3 regions of the Geobacillus sp. C56-T3 genome follow, and region 2 is predicted to be linked to each of the others. Evidence: a T-box and tRNA genes for the amino acid it is inferred to sense, from the RefSeq annotation. Region 2 holds a T-box; the other regions hold tRNA genes.
The links. A T-box is a leader RNA that pairs with one kind of tRNA and senses whether it is charged. The one in region 2 lies ahead of leuS (leucine--tRNA ligase), so its partner is inferred to be a tRNA-Leu.
Positions count from the first base shown of each region.

Region 1: it has a tRNA-Leu gene. The T-box ahead of leuS (leucine--tRNA ligase) is inferred to sense a tRNA for this amino acid. The anticodon was not compared.
Region 3: it has a tRNA-Leu gene. The T-box ahead of leuS (leucine--tRNA ligase) is inferred to sense a tRNA for this amino acid. The anticodon was not compared.

Region 1 is NC_014206.1:3,126,947-3,130,198, forward strand. It holds tRNA gene GC56T3_RS15455 (tRNA-His) at 27-99, opposite strand; tRNA gene GC56T3_RS15460 (tRNA-Thr) at 107-182, opposite strand; tRNA gene GC56T3_RS15465 (tRNA-Ser) at 538-628, opposite strand; tRNA gene GC56T3_RS15470 (tRNA-Ile) at 648-724, opposite strand; tRNA gene GC56T3_RS15475 (tRNA-Met) at 730-806, opposite strand; tRNA gene GC56T3_RS15480 (tRNA-Ala) at 824-896, opposite strand; tRNA gene GC56T3_RS15485 (tRNA-Pro) at 905-978, opposite strand; tRNA gene GC56T3_RS15490 (tRNA-Arg) at 985-1,058, opposite strand; tRNA gene GC56T3_RS15495 (tRNA-Leu) at 1,064-1,149, opposite strand; tRNA gene GC56T3_RS15500 (tRNA-Gly) at 1,155-1,229, opposite strand; tRNA gene GC56T3_RS15505 (tRNA-Lys) at 1,237-1,309, opposite strand; tRNA gene GC56T3_RS15510 (tRNA-Thr) at 1,482-1,554, opposite strand; tRNA gene GC56T3_RS15515 (tRNA-Phe) at 1,833-1,908, opposite strand; tRNA gene GC56T3_RS15520 (tRNA-Asp) at 2,226-2,301, opposite strand; tRNA gene GC56T3_RS15525 (tRNA-Met) at 2,307-2,383, opposite strand; tRNA gene GC56T3_RS15530 (tRNA-Val) at 2,564-2,639, opposite strand; rRNA gene rrf (5S ribosomal RNA) at 2,648-2,764, opposite strand; rRNA gene GC56T3_RS15540 (23S ribosomal RNA) at 3,118-3,252, opposite strand, start outside.
Region 2 is NC_014206.1:695,424-698,675, reverse strand. It holds gene leuS (leucine--tRNA ligase) at 1-1,180, opposite strand, end outside; T-box leader at 1,255-1,476, opposite strand; gene GC56T3_RS03630 (MFS transporter) at 1,568-2,767, opposite strand; gene GC56T3_RS03625 (hypothetical protein) at 2,978-3,142, opposite strand; gene GC56T3_RS03620 (YtzC family protein) at 3,161-3,252, opposite strand, start outside.
Region 3 is NC_014206.1:240,258-243,509, reverse strand. It holds rRNA gene GC56T3_RS01335 (16S ribosomal RNA) at 1-1,231, opposite strand, end outside; tRNA gene GC56T3_RS01330 (tRNA-Gly) at 1,628-1,701, opposite strand; tRNA gene GC56T3_RS01325 (tRNA-Pro) at 1,871-1,944, opposite strand; tRNA gene GC56T3_RS01320 (tRNA-Arg) at 1,949-2,025, opposite strand; tRNA gene GC56T3_RS01315 (tRNA-Leu) at 2,102-2,184, opposite strand; tRNA gene GC56T3_RS01310 (tRNA-Leu) at 2,200-2,281, opposite strand; tRNA gene GC56T3_RS01305 (tRNA-Lys) at 2,287-2,362, opposite strand; tRNA gene GC56T3_RS01300 (tRNA-Gln) at 2,656-2,730, opposite strand; tRNA gene GC56T3_RS01295 (tRNA-Asp) at 2,745-2,820, opposite strand; tRNA gene GC56T3_RS01290 (tRNA-Glu) at 2,853-2,924, opposite strand; tRNA gene GC56T3_RS01285 (tRNA-Ser) at 2,944-3,036, opposite strand; tRNA gene GC56T3_RS01280 (tRNA-Asn) at 3,044-3,118, opposite strand.

The DNA of each region.
Region 1 (3,252 bases), 1.2 Mb from region 2:
ACGCAAATATAGAATATAATGAAAAGGGCGACTAGTGGGAATCGAACCCACGCATGCCAGAGCCACAATCTGGTGCGTTAACCACTTCGCCATAGTCGCCTCGATCTGGTGCCGGCTGCAGGACTTGAACCCGCAACCTACTGATTACAAGTCAGTTGCTCTACCAATTGAGCTAAGCCGGCACATTTAAAATTAGCTAGTGACTCATGTTGTCTGCCTGGTTGTGCCTCTTCCTCTGCAAGCTGATTCGAGGAAGCTGAGTGCGTCGAGGCAACTCGCAACCAATTCGATGATGCCGATGCTCGTCTCTACCAATTGAGCTAAGCCGGCATATTTAGTAATGAAACAGTGACTCCTATTATGCTGAACTGTGCCTCTTCCTCTTCCAGCTAATTCGAGGAAGTCAAATGCTCGGTGTCCCTTCCTCTGCAAGCTTATTCAAAGAAGCGGGATGCGTCGGGACAACTCGCAACAGATTCGACGATGCGAATGCTCGTCTCTACCAATTGAGCTAAGCCGGCATGATTTTAAAGTGCATGGCGGAGGAGGAGGGATTCGAACCCCCGCGCGCCTTGCGGCGCCTCTCGGTTTTCAAGACCGACCCCTTCAACCACTTGGGTACTCCTCCAAAAAAGCAACAATAATAATGGTGGACCTTGTAGGACTCGAACCTACGACCGGACGGTTATGAGCCGTCTGCTCTAACCAGCTGAGCTAAAGGTCCGATAATGGTGGCGGTGGAGGGGATCGAACCCCCGACCTCACGGGTATGAACCGTACGCTCTAGCCAGCTGAGCTACACCGCCAAATTTAAGTCAAAAGGTGGAGCCTATCGGGATCGAACCGATGACCTCCTGCTTGCAAAGCAGGCGCTCTCCCAGCTGAGCTAAGGCCCCATGATAAATCGGGAAGACAGGATTTGAACCTGCGACCTCACGGACCCGAACCGTGTGCTCTACCAAGCTGAGCTACTTCCCGACAAAACGCGCTCGAGAGGATTCGAACCCCTAACCTTCTGATCCGTAGTCAGATGCTCTATCCAATTGAGCTACGAGCGCACAAGTGCCGAGGGCCGGACTCGAACCGGCACGGTAGTTACCTACCCCAGGATTTTAAGTCCTGTGCGTCTGCCAATTCCGCCACCCCGGCGGAAGTGGAGCGGAAGACGGGGCTCGAACCCGCGACCCCCACCTTGGCAAGGTGGTGTTCTACCGCTGAACTACTTCCGCAAGACGATGAGCCATGGAGGACTCGAACCTCCGACCCTCTGATTAAAAGTCAGATGCTCTACCTACTGAGCTAATGGCTCATGGGTTCAATAACACTCCGAGACAACAATGTCCCTTCCACTGCCAGCTGATTCGAAGATGCAGGATGCGTCGGGACAACTCGAAGCGAACTCGAAGATGTAACGCTCGTTACTGAGCTAATGGCTCGCGGTTGCCGCCTTAATGGCTTAAGGGGTTATTAAGGAATAAGAATGCCGGCTGCAGGACTTGAACCCGCAACCTACTGATTACAAGTCAGTTGCTCTACCAATTGAGCTAAGCCGGCACATTTAAAATTAGCTAGTGACTCATGTTGTCTGCCTGGTTGTGCCTCTTCCTCTACAAGTTGATTCGAGGAAGTCAAATGCTCGGTGTCCCTTCCTCTGCAAGCTTATTCAAAGAAGTGGGATGCGTCGGGACAACTCGCAACAGATTCGACGATGCGAGTGCTCGTGGCTACCCATTGAACTAAGCCGGGGTGGTTTGAACATCTGACATGTCTGTGAACTACTCCCACTTAGCTTTGCATGAAGCGGGAACCTTCTTTCGGAACTATGATAAAAATGGTGGCTCGGGACGGAATCGAACCGCCGACACAAGGATTTTCAGTCCTTTGCTCTACCGACTGAGCTACCGAGCCGTATCTTATTTTTCCCTTGTTCGTTGATGACTTTTGTGTCCCTTCCTCTACCAGCCAATTCGAAGAAGCTGGGTGCGTCGGGACAACTCGCAGCAGATTCGAAGATGCGGATGCTCGTCTCTACCGACTGAGCTACCGAGCCATATTAAGTTTTACGCTGCTTTACTTGTGCTACATTGTGCCTCTTCCTCTGCCAGCGGATTCGAAGATGCTGGATGCGTCGAGGCAACTCGAAGCGAATTCGATGAAGCGGATGCTCATCTCTACCGACTGAGCTACCGAGCCATATTTTTTCATCTTTCACAATTTTGAAAGAATGGCGGTCCCGACGGGACTCGAACCCGCGATCTCCTGCGTGACAGGCAGGCATGTTAACCACTACACTACGGGACCAATTTTGGTTGCGGGGGCAGGATTTGAACCTGCGACCTTCGGGTTATGAGCCCGACGAGCTACCGGACTGCTCCACCCCGCGACGATAGGAAATTCAACTGGTTTTCATAATGATCCGGGCGTGCTATTCATTGCCTCTTCCTCTACTAGCTGATTCGAGGGAGCTGGGTGCGTCGAGGCAACTCGATGCGGATTCGATGAAGCAAAGGCTCGTTGCTCCACCCCGCGATGATGAGAAAGCAAGTCAGCTTTTATATTAAGATGGTGGAGGATGACGGGATCGAACCGCCGACCCCTTGCTTGTAAGGCAAGTGCTCTCCCAGCTGAGCTAATCCTCCACGAAATTGCCTAGCAGCGACCTACTCTTGCAGGGGCGCTGGCCCCAACTACCATCGGCGCTGGAGGGCTTAACTTCCGTGTTCGGGATGGGAACGGGTGTTTCCCCTCCGCCATAGCCACTAGGCAACAATGGACAAGTCTTATTATAAGGAAAGTTGACCTGTTGTCAAGACTTTTTCATTCCCTCAAAACTAGATAACCGTGCTCAGGAAGAAGCCGCTCGCCTGCGCTTTTCGCTGTCTAGTTCCGGCCGCCATCGGCTCGCGACGCTTCGGTCCTGCTGCGGCGGGCTAAGCCCGCTCGCAGGCCCTCCAGCGCACCTCGCCGATAAGCGGGCGGCCTCCACTTTTCTTGCTGTCCAGTTCCAGCGCCTAGCTCTCTTCTGCCAAATAACCTTCCCCCTCGGGGTGCAAGCACCCCAGCGGGTGAAGAACATTTGGCTTCGAGAGCTAATCGCGGCGCTTTCACTTTTCTCACTAGGTTAAGCCCTCGATCGATTAGTATCCGTCAGCTCCACGTGTCGCCACGCTTCCACCTCGGACCTATCGACCTCGTCATCTTCGAGGGATCTTACCCGCCTAACGCGGTGGGAAATCTCATCTTGAGGGGGGC
Region 2 (3,252 bases):
TTTTGTCGATCGCTTCCTGCTTGTTCAAGCCGTTCAAAAACTCGGAGTTGATATGCTCGCCATCTCCGGTGTACGCTTCCTTTTCGATATTCCCACCGGCGACGACTTCTTTCATCGGCAAGTGGAATTTTTTCGCAAACTCGTAGTCGCGCTCATCGTGCGCCGGCACGGCCATGATCGCTCCGGTGCCGTAGCTCATCAAGACGTAGTCGGCGATCCAAATCGGAAGCCGAGCGCCGGTGACCGGGTGAATGGCGTATGCGCCGGTGAACACGCCCGTTTTTTCTTTCGCCAAATCGGTGCGCTCAAGGTCGCTTTTGCTTTGAATTTCCTTTAAGTAGGCGTCAACGGCTGGCTTTTGCTCCGGCGTCGTGATTTTTTCAACGAGCGGATGCTCCGGCGCCAAGACGGTGTACGTCGCGCCAAACAGCGTATCCGGACGCGTCGTGAACACGGTGAATGTTTCGTCATGGCCGTCGACGGCAAACTCGATTTCCGCTCCTTCCGAACGGCCAATCCAGTTGCGCTGCATCTCTTTAATGCTTTCCGGCCAGTCGAGCTCTTCCAAATCTTCAAGCAGGCGGTCGGCGTAGGCGGTGATTTTCAGCATCCATTGCCGCATCGGCTTGCGGATGACCGGATGCCCGCCGCGCTCGCTCCGGCCGTTGATCACCTCTTCGTTCGCCAGCACCGTGCCGAGCGCCGGGCACCAGTTGACCGGCACTTCATCCATGTAGGCGAGCCCTTTTTCGTACAGCTTCAAGAAAATCCATTGCGTCCATTTGTAATAGTTCGGGTCGGTCGTATTGATCTCCCGGTCCCAGTCGTACGAAAAGCCAAGCGACTTGATTTGCCGGCGGAAATTGTCGATGTTTTTTTGCGTAAACTCCGCCGGGTCGTTGCCGGTATCGAGCGCATATTGCTCAGCCGGCAGCCCGAACGCGTCCCAGCCCATCGGGTGAAGGACGTTGTACCCTTGCATCCGCTTCATGCGCGCCAAAATATCGGTCGCCGTATATCCTTCCGGATGGCCGACGTGCAAGCCGGCGCCGGATGGATACGGGAACATGTCGAGAACGTAAAACTTCGGCTTGTCATCATCATCGGGCGTGCGGAACGTTTTGTTTTTCTCCCAATAGTCCTGCCATTTTTGTTCAATTTCGCGGTGGTTGAAGCTCATCGCAGCACTCCTCCTATCAAGTTCTACTTGCATCATTGACGAAAATATGTACAAAAAAACCCCCCATCCCCACGCAAAGGGACGAGAGGCGCGCTTCCCGCGGTACCACCCTTTTTGGCGCGCCAAACGGCGCACCCGCTTTCTTCCTTAACGCGGATGGACGGCCGGCGCTGTCGATGACCGTTCGCGCCGGCAACTCCGAGGCGAGTTCACGGGCCGACTTCGGTTGACTCGCACCATCCGTCAACTCTCTGCCGTCCGTCGGGCCCGCTACTATTCCTCTTCACCGTTATTCGCCTTATTCGCGCATGAATCGACCGATGAGTGGACAGAATGACAAATTTATTATTATTTTAAAAAATTTGTCGATCAATTGCAAGCCGAAATCTATACGGAAGCCGCGGTTTTTTCATCCGCGTTCTCCGTCCGCTTCGACAGCCGACGATCATGCAAAAGCGCGGCCAGCACCGCCAATAAGGCAAACAATGCTAACATCATGATGAGCAGCTTCATTCCAAACAGATCGGCGACCGAGCCGCCGATGACCGGTCCGATCATCCGTCCGGCCGTGGCCGTTCCGTTGACGATTCCTTGGTACAACCCGGCCTTCCCCGGCGGCGCCCATTCGTTCACCGCGGCCGGAATCGCCGGCCAGACGATCATCTCGGCGATCGTGAGCACAATCATGGACGCGGCAAACTCTGCAAACGAATGCGCCCCCAACAGCATGGCAAACGAAACGGCGAAAATAAGAAAACCGATCACGATTTGCCGCTTCAACGTCGGCATGAAGCGGCGGATGACCGCTGACAACAGCGGCTGGGCCAAGACGATCAACGCGCCGTTGATCGTCCAAAGCAAGCTGTACTGCCCGACCGGTATCCCGAGCTCGCGCGTATAGGCGGCGATCGTCGTCGACCATTGGACATAGCTCAACCAACACAGTCCATAGCCGGCGCAAAGAAGGACGAGGGCGCGGATGTGTGCCCGGGACGCCTCGTCCCCCGTCCGGCCCTCCCGCTCTTTTTTCCGCCGCGGCGGCAGCGGAACGCGGCGCAGCCCAGCCACAACCGTAAACAAAAACGCGGCATACAACAAAAGGTTGGCGAAAAAAACGAGCGAGAACGAATATGAAGCAACAAGCCCGCCAAGCGCCGAACCGACGGCGACGCCGATGTTTTGCGCGACATACAAGGCGTTGAACGCCCGCCGCCCCCCTTCCGGCCAAATCGCCCCAGCGTACGCCGACGCCGCCGGAAAGACGACGCCGCTGCCAACGCCGACAAACGCCAAAAACACCGCATAATGCGGCCAACCGTGCCAAACGCTTAAGCCGGCAAGCGCGGCCATCGTCAACACCGCCCCGGCCAACAAAACGCGAAAACCGCCGATCCGGTCAAACAAAAAGCCGCCGGCCAAGCTGCCGATGACGCTTCCCCCAGCGTTGAGCATGAGCACGACACCAGCGACAGCGAGCGGCTGGCCGAGCTGTTCGTGCAAATAGATCGTGTTTAGCGGCCATAGAAACGACGCCCCTGTCACATTGAGCGCCATGCCGACAAGCAGCCACCAAAGAGCGCGGGGCATCGGTCATCATCCTTTTCTGGCTTTTATTTTGAGTTCCGAAATAATTGTAGGGGAAAACAGGAAAAAATGCAATCAAAAAGGCGGAGCGTTCCAATGCGTCCGCCACTTTTTTGCCAAACTAACTCCCCACGGAAACAATGGCTTTTGAAGCGGGGCTCCTGCGCGAAAAGAAGAACAAGACGGAGCGGCTTCCGCCCCTTTGGCTTGTCGTCACCCGTTCCGCTGCTTGGAGCGGATCGGTTGGCCGCCCGTTTCCTCGTATTGCTTTTTCGCCAGCTTCACCGGGTCAAAGTCTTGACCAAGCTCAAGATCGTTATTGTTTTGGCCGCTAGGTGTTTTTTGTTCCGGATTCGTTTGTTTCAAGCGTCGCTTCATGTCGTGTTCCTCCTCGTTTCAGCGGTCAAGCAAAATCATGTCGTTTTGCAATTGCTCCAGTTGGAGCCTCATCCGATGCAGCTGCTCGCGCTGCTGGGCGTTGCAGCTTC
Region 3 (3,252 bases), 460 kb from region 2:
GTCATAAGGGGCATGATGATTTGACGTCATCCCCACCTTCCTCCGACTTGTCGCCGGCAGTCCCTCTAGAGTGCCCAACTGAATGCTGGCAACTAGAGGCGAGGGTTGCGCTCGTTGCGGGACTTAACCCAACATCTCACGACACGAGCTGACGACAACCATGCACCACCTGTCACCCTGTCCCCCCGAAGGGGGAACGCCCAATCTCTTGGGTTGTCAGGGGATGTCAAGACCTGGTAAGGTTCTTCGCGTTGCTTCGAATTAAACCACATGCTCCACCGCTTGTGCGGGCCCCCGTCAATTCCTTTGAGTTTCAGCCTTGCGGCCGTACTCCCCAGGCGGAGTGCTTATCGCGTTAGCTGCAGCACTAAAGGGTGTGACCCCTCTAACACTTAGCACTCATCGTTTACGGCGTGGACTACCAGGGTATCTAATCCTGTTTGCTCCCCACGCTTTCGCGCCTCAGCGTCAGTTGCAGGCCAGAGAGCCGCCTTCGCCACTGGTGTTCCTCCACATCTCTACGCATTTCACCGCTACACGTGGAATTCCGCTCTCCTCTCCTGCACTCAAGTCCCCCAGTTTCCAATGACCCTCCACGGTTGAGCCGTGGGCTTTCACATCAGACTTAAGGAACCGCCTGCGCGCGCTTTACGCCCAATAATTCCGGACAACGCTCGCCCCCTACGTATTACCGCGGCTGCTGGCACGTAGTTAGCCGGGGCTTCCTCGTGAGGTACCGTCACCGCGCCGCCCTCTTCGAACGGCGCTCCTTCGTCCCTCACAACAGAGCTTTACGACCCGAAGGCCTTCTTCGCTCACGCGGCGTCGCTCCGTCAGGCTTTCGCCCATTGCGGAAGATTCCCTACTGCTGCCTCCCGTAGGAGTCTGGGCCGTGTCTCAGTCCCAGTGTGGCCGGTCACCCTCTCAGGCCGGCTACGCATCGTCGCCTTGGTGAGCCGTTACCTCACCAACTAGCTAATGCGCCGCGGGCCCATCCGCAAGTGACAGCCAAAGGCCGCCTTTCAACCAAAGACCATGCGGTCTTCGGTGTTATCCGGTATTAGCTCCGGTTTCCCGGAGTTATCCCGGTCTTGCGGGCAGGTTGCCCACGTGTTACTCACCCGTCCGCCGCTGACCAAACCAGAGCAAGCTCCGATTTGGTCCGCTCGACTTGCATGTATTAGGCACGCCGCCAGCGTTCGTCCTGAGCCAGGATCAAACTCTCCAAAAGAAAGTTGATTGGCTTTTGCTTTGGCCAATGCGGCCTCAGCTTTTCGAATTGTCTAGCTTCGGCCGCTATCGGCTTGCGACGCTTCGTGTCCCGCTGCGGCGGGCTAAGCCCGCTCGCGGGCCTCTCAGCGCGTTTCGCCGATAGGCAAGCGGCCTTAGCTTTTCGAATTGTCTAGCTTCGGTCCGCCGCCGCTTGGGATCAAATAACCTTCCCCCTCGGTGTGCAAGCACCCCTACGGGTGAAGAACATTTGCCCGTCGCGATCGCCAGGATGGCGATATTTCGCCGTTGCCCGCAGGACGCGGGCTGCTGTTAGGCGAAATACCGGACCTCCGCTTTTCGTTGCGCTTCGTTTCGTTCAGTTTTCAAGGAACGAAATAATCCTATGGACTCTTCATGGAGCGGGTGATGGGAATCGAACCCACGACATCAGCTTGGAAGGCTGAGGTTTTACCACTAAACTACACCCGCATAATTTTTGATGAAACACCCATCACAATCTTTCATGCCCCTTCCTCTGCCAGCCGATTCAAAGAAGCTGGATGCGTCGGGGCAACTCGAAGCATATTCGGCGAAGTGAAGGCTCGTGGCTGAGGTTTTACCACTAAACTACACCCGCATAATATTTAGTTTAACAAAATCGGGAAGACAGGATTTGAACCTGCGACCCCATGGTCCCAAACCATGTGCTCTACCAAGCTGAGCTACTTCCCGATGATGGCGCGCTCGAGAGGATTCGAACCCCTAACCTTCTGATCCGTAGTCAGATGCTCTATCCAATTGAGCTACGAGCGCAATAGATTATTGCACCAAAGAGACGGATTATATTTTAGCAACTCACTGTGTTGCTGTCAATAGTTTATCTAAAAAATGCGGTCGAGAGGACTTGAACCTCCACGGGGTCGCCCCCACTAGGCCCTCAACCTAGCGCGTCTGCCATTCCGCCACGACCGCATATTGACTAATCAGTGCGGGTGGAGGGACTTGAACCCCCACGCCGTGAGGCGCCAGATCCTAAGTCTGGTGCGTCTGCCAATTCCGCCACACCCGCTAATATGGTGAGCCATGGAGGACTCGAACCTCCGACCCTCTGATTAAAAGTCAGATGCTCTACCTACTGAGCTAATGGCTCATGGTTGGGTATACACTCACAGTGAACGATGTCCCTTCCTCTACTAGCATATTCGAAGATGCAGGATGCGTCGGGACAACTCGAAGCAAATCCGAAGATGCTTTGCTCGTTGCTCTACCTACTGAGCTAATGGCTCATGGTTAGGATAACACTCTAGGTACTACCTAACTCTACCTGCCTCTTCCTCTCCCAGCTGTTTCACAGATGCCTAGTGCGTCGGGGCAACTCGCAGCGAACTCGAAGATGTAGCGCTCGTTACTGAGCTAATGACTCATGTATTTAACACATAAAAATGGCTGGGCCAGCTGGATTCGAACCAGCGCATCACGGAGTCAAAGTCCGTTGCCTTACCGCTTGGCTATGGCCCAGCGATTTAGTGCAATGGCGGTCCCGACGGGACTCGAACCCGCGATCTCCTGCGTGACAGGCAGGCATGTTAACCACTACACTACGGGACCACAAATCGCGGGGATCACCCCGCGCTATTCAGTGACCCGTACGGGATTCGAACCCGTGTTACCGCCGTGAAAGGGCGGTGTCTTAACCACTTGACCAACGGGCCACGCATATACGTATTGGAGTGGCGGAGAAGGCGGGATTTGAACCCGCGCGCCGTAAAGCCACGACCTAACGGTTTAGCAAACCGTCCCCTTCAGCCACTTGGGTACTTCTCCAAAGAAATGGCTCCGCAAGTAGGATTCGAACCTACGACCTACCGGTTAACAGCCGGTTGCTCTACCGCTAAGCTATTGCGGAATGATGAAAAAATTATATGTCATGCATATCTTTACGATGTGCTCGTTGCCTCTTCCTCTGCCAGCTAATTCAAGGAAGCGAGATGCGTCGAGGCAACTCGCAGCCAATTCGAAGATGTGAGGCTCGTCGCTGAG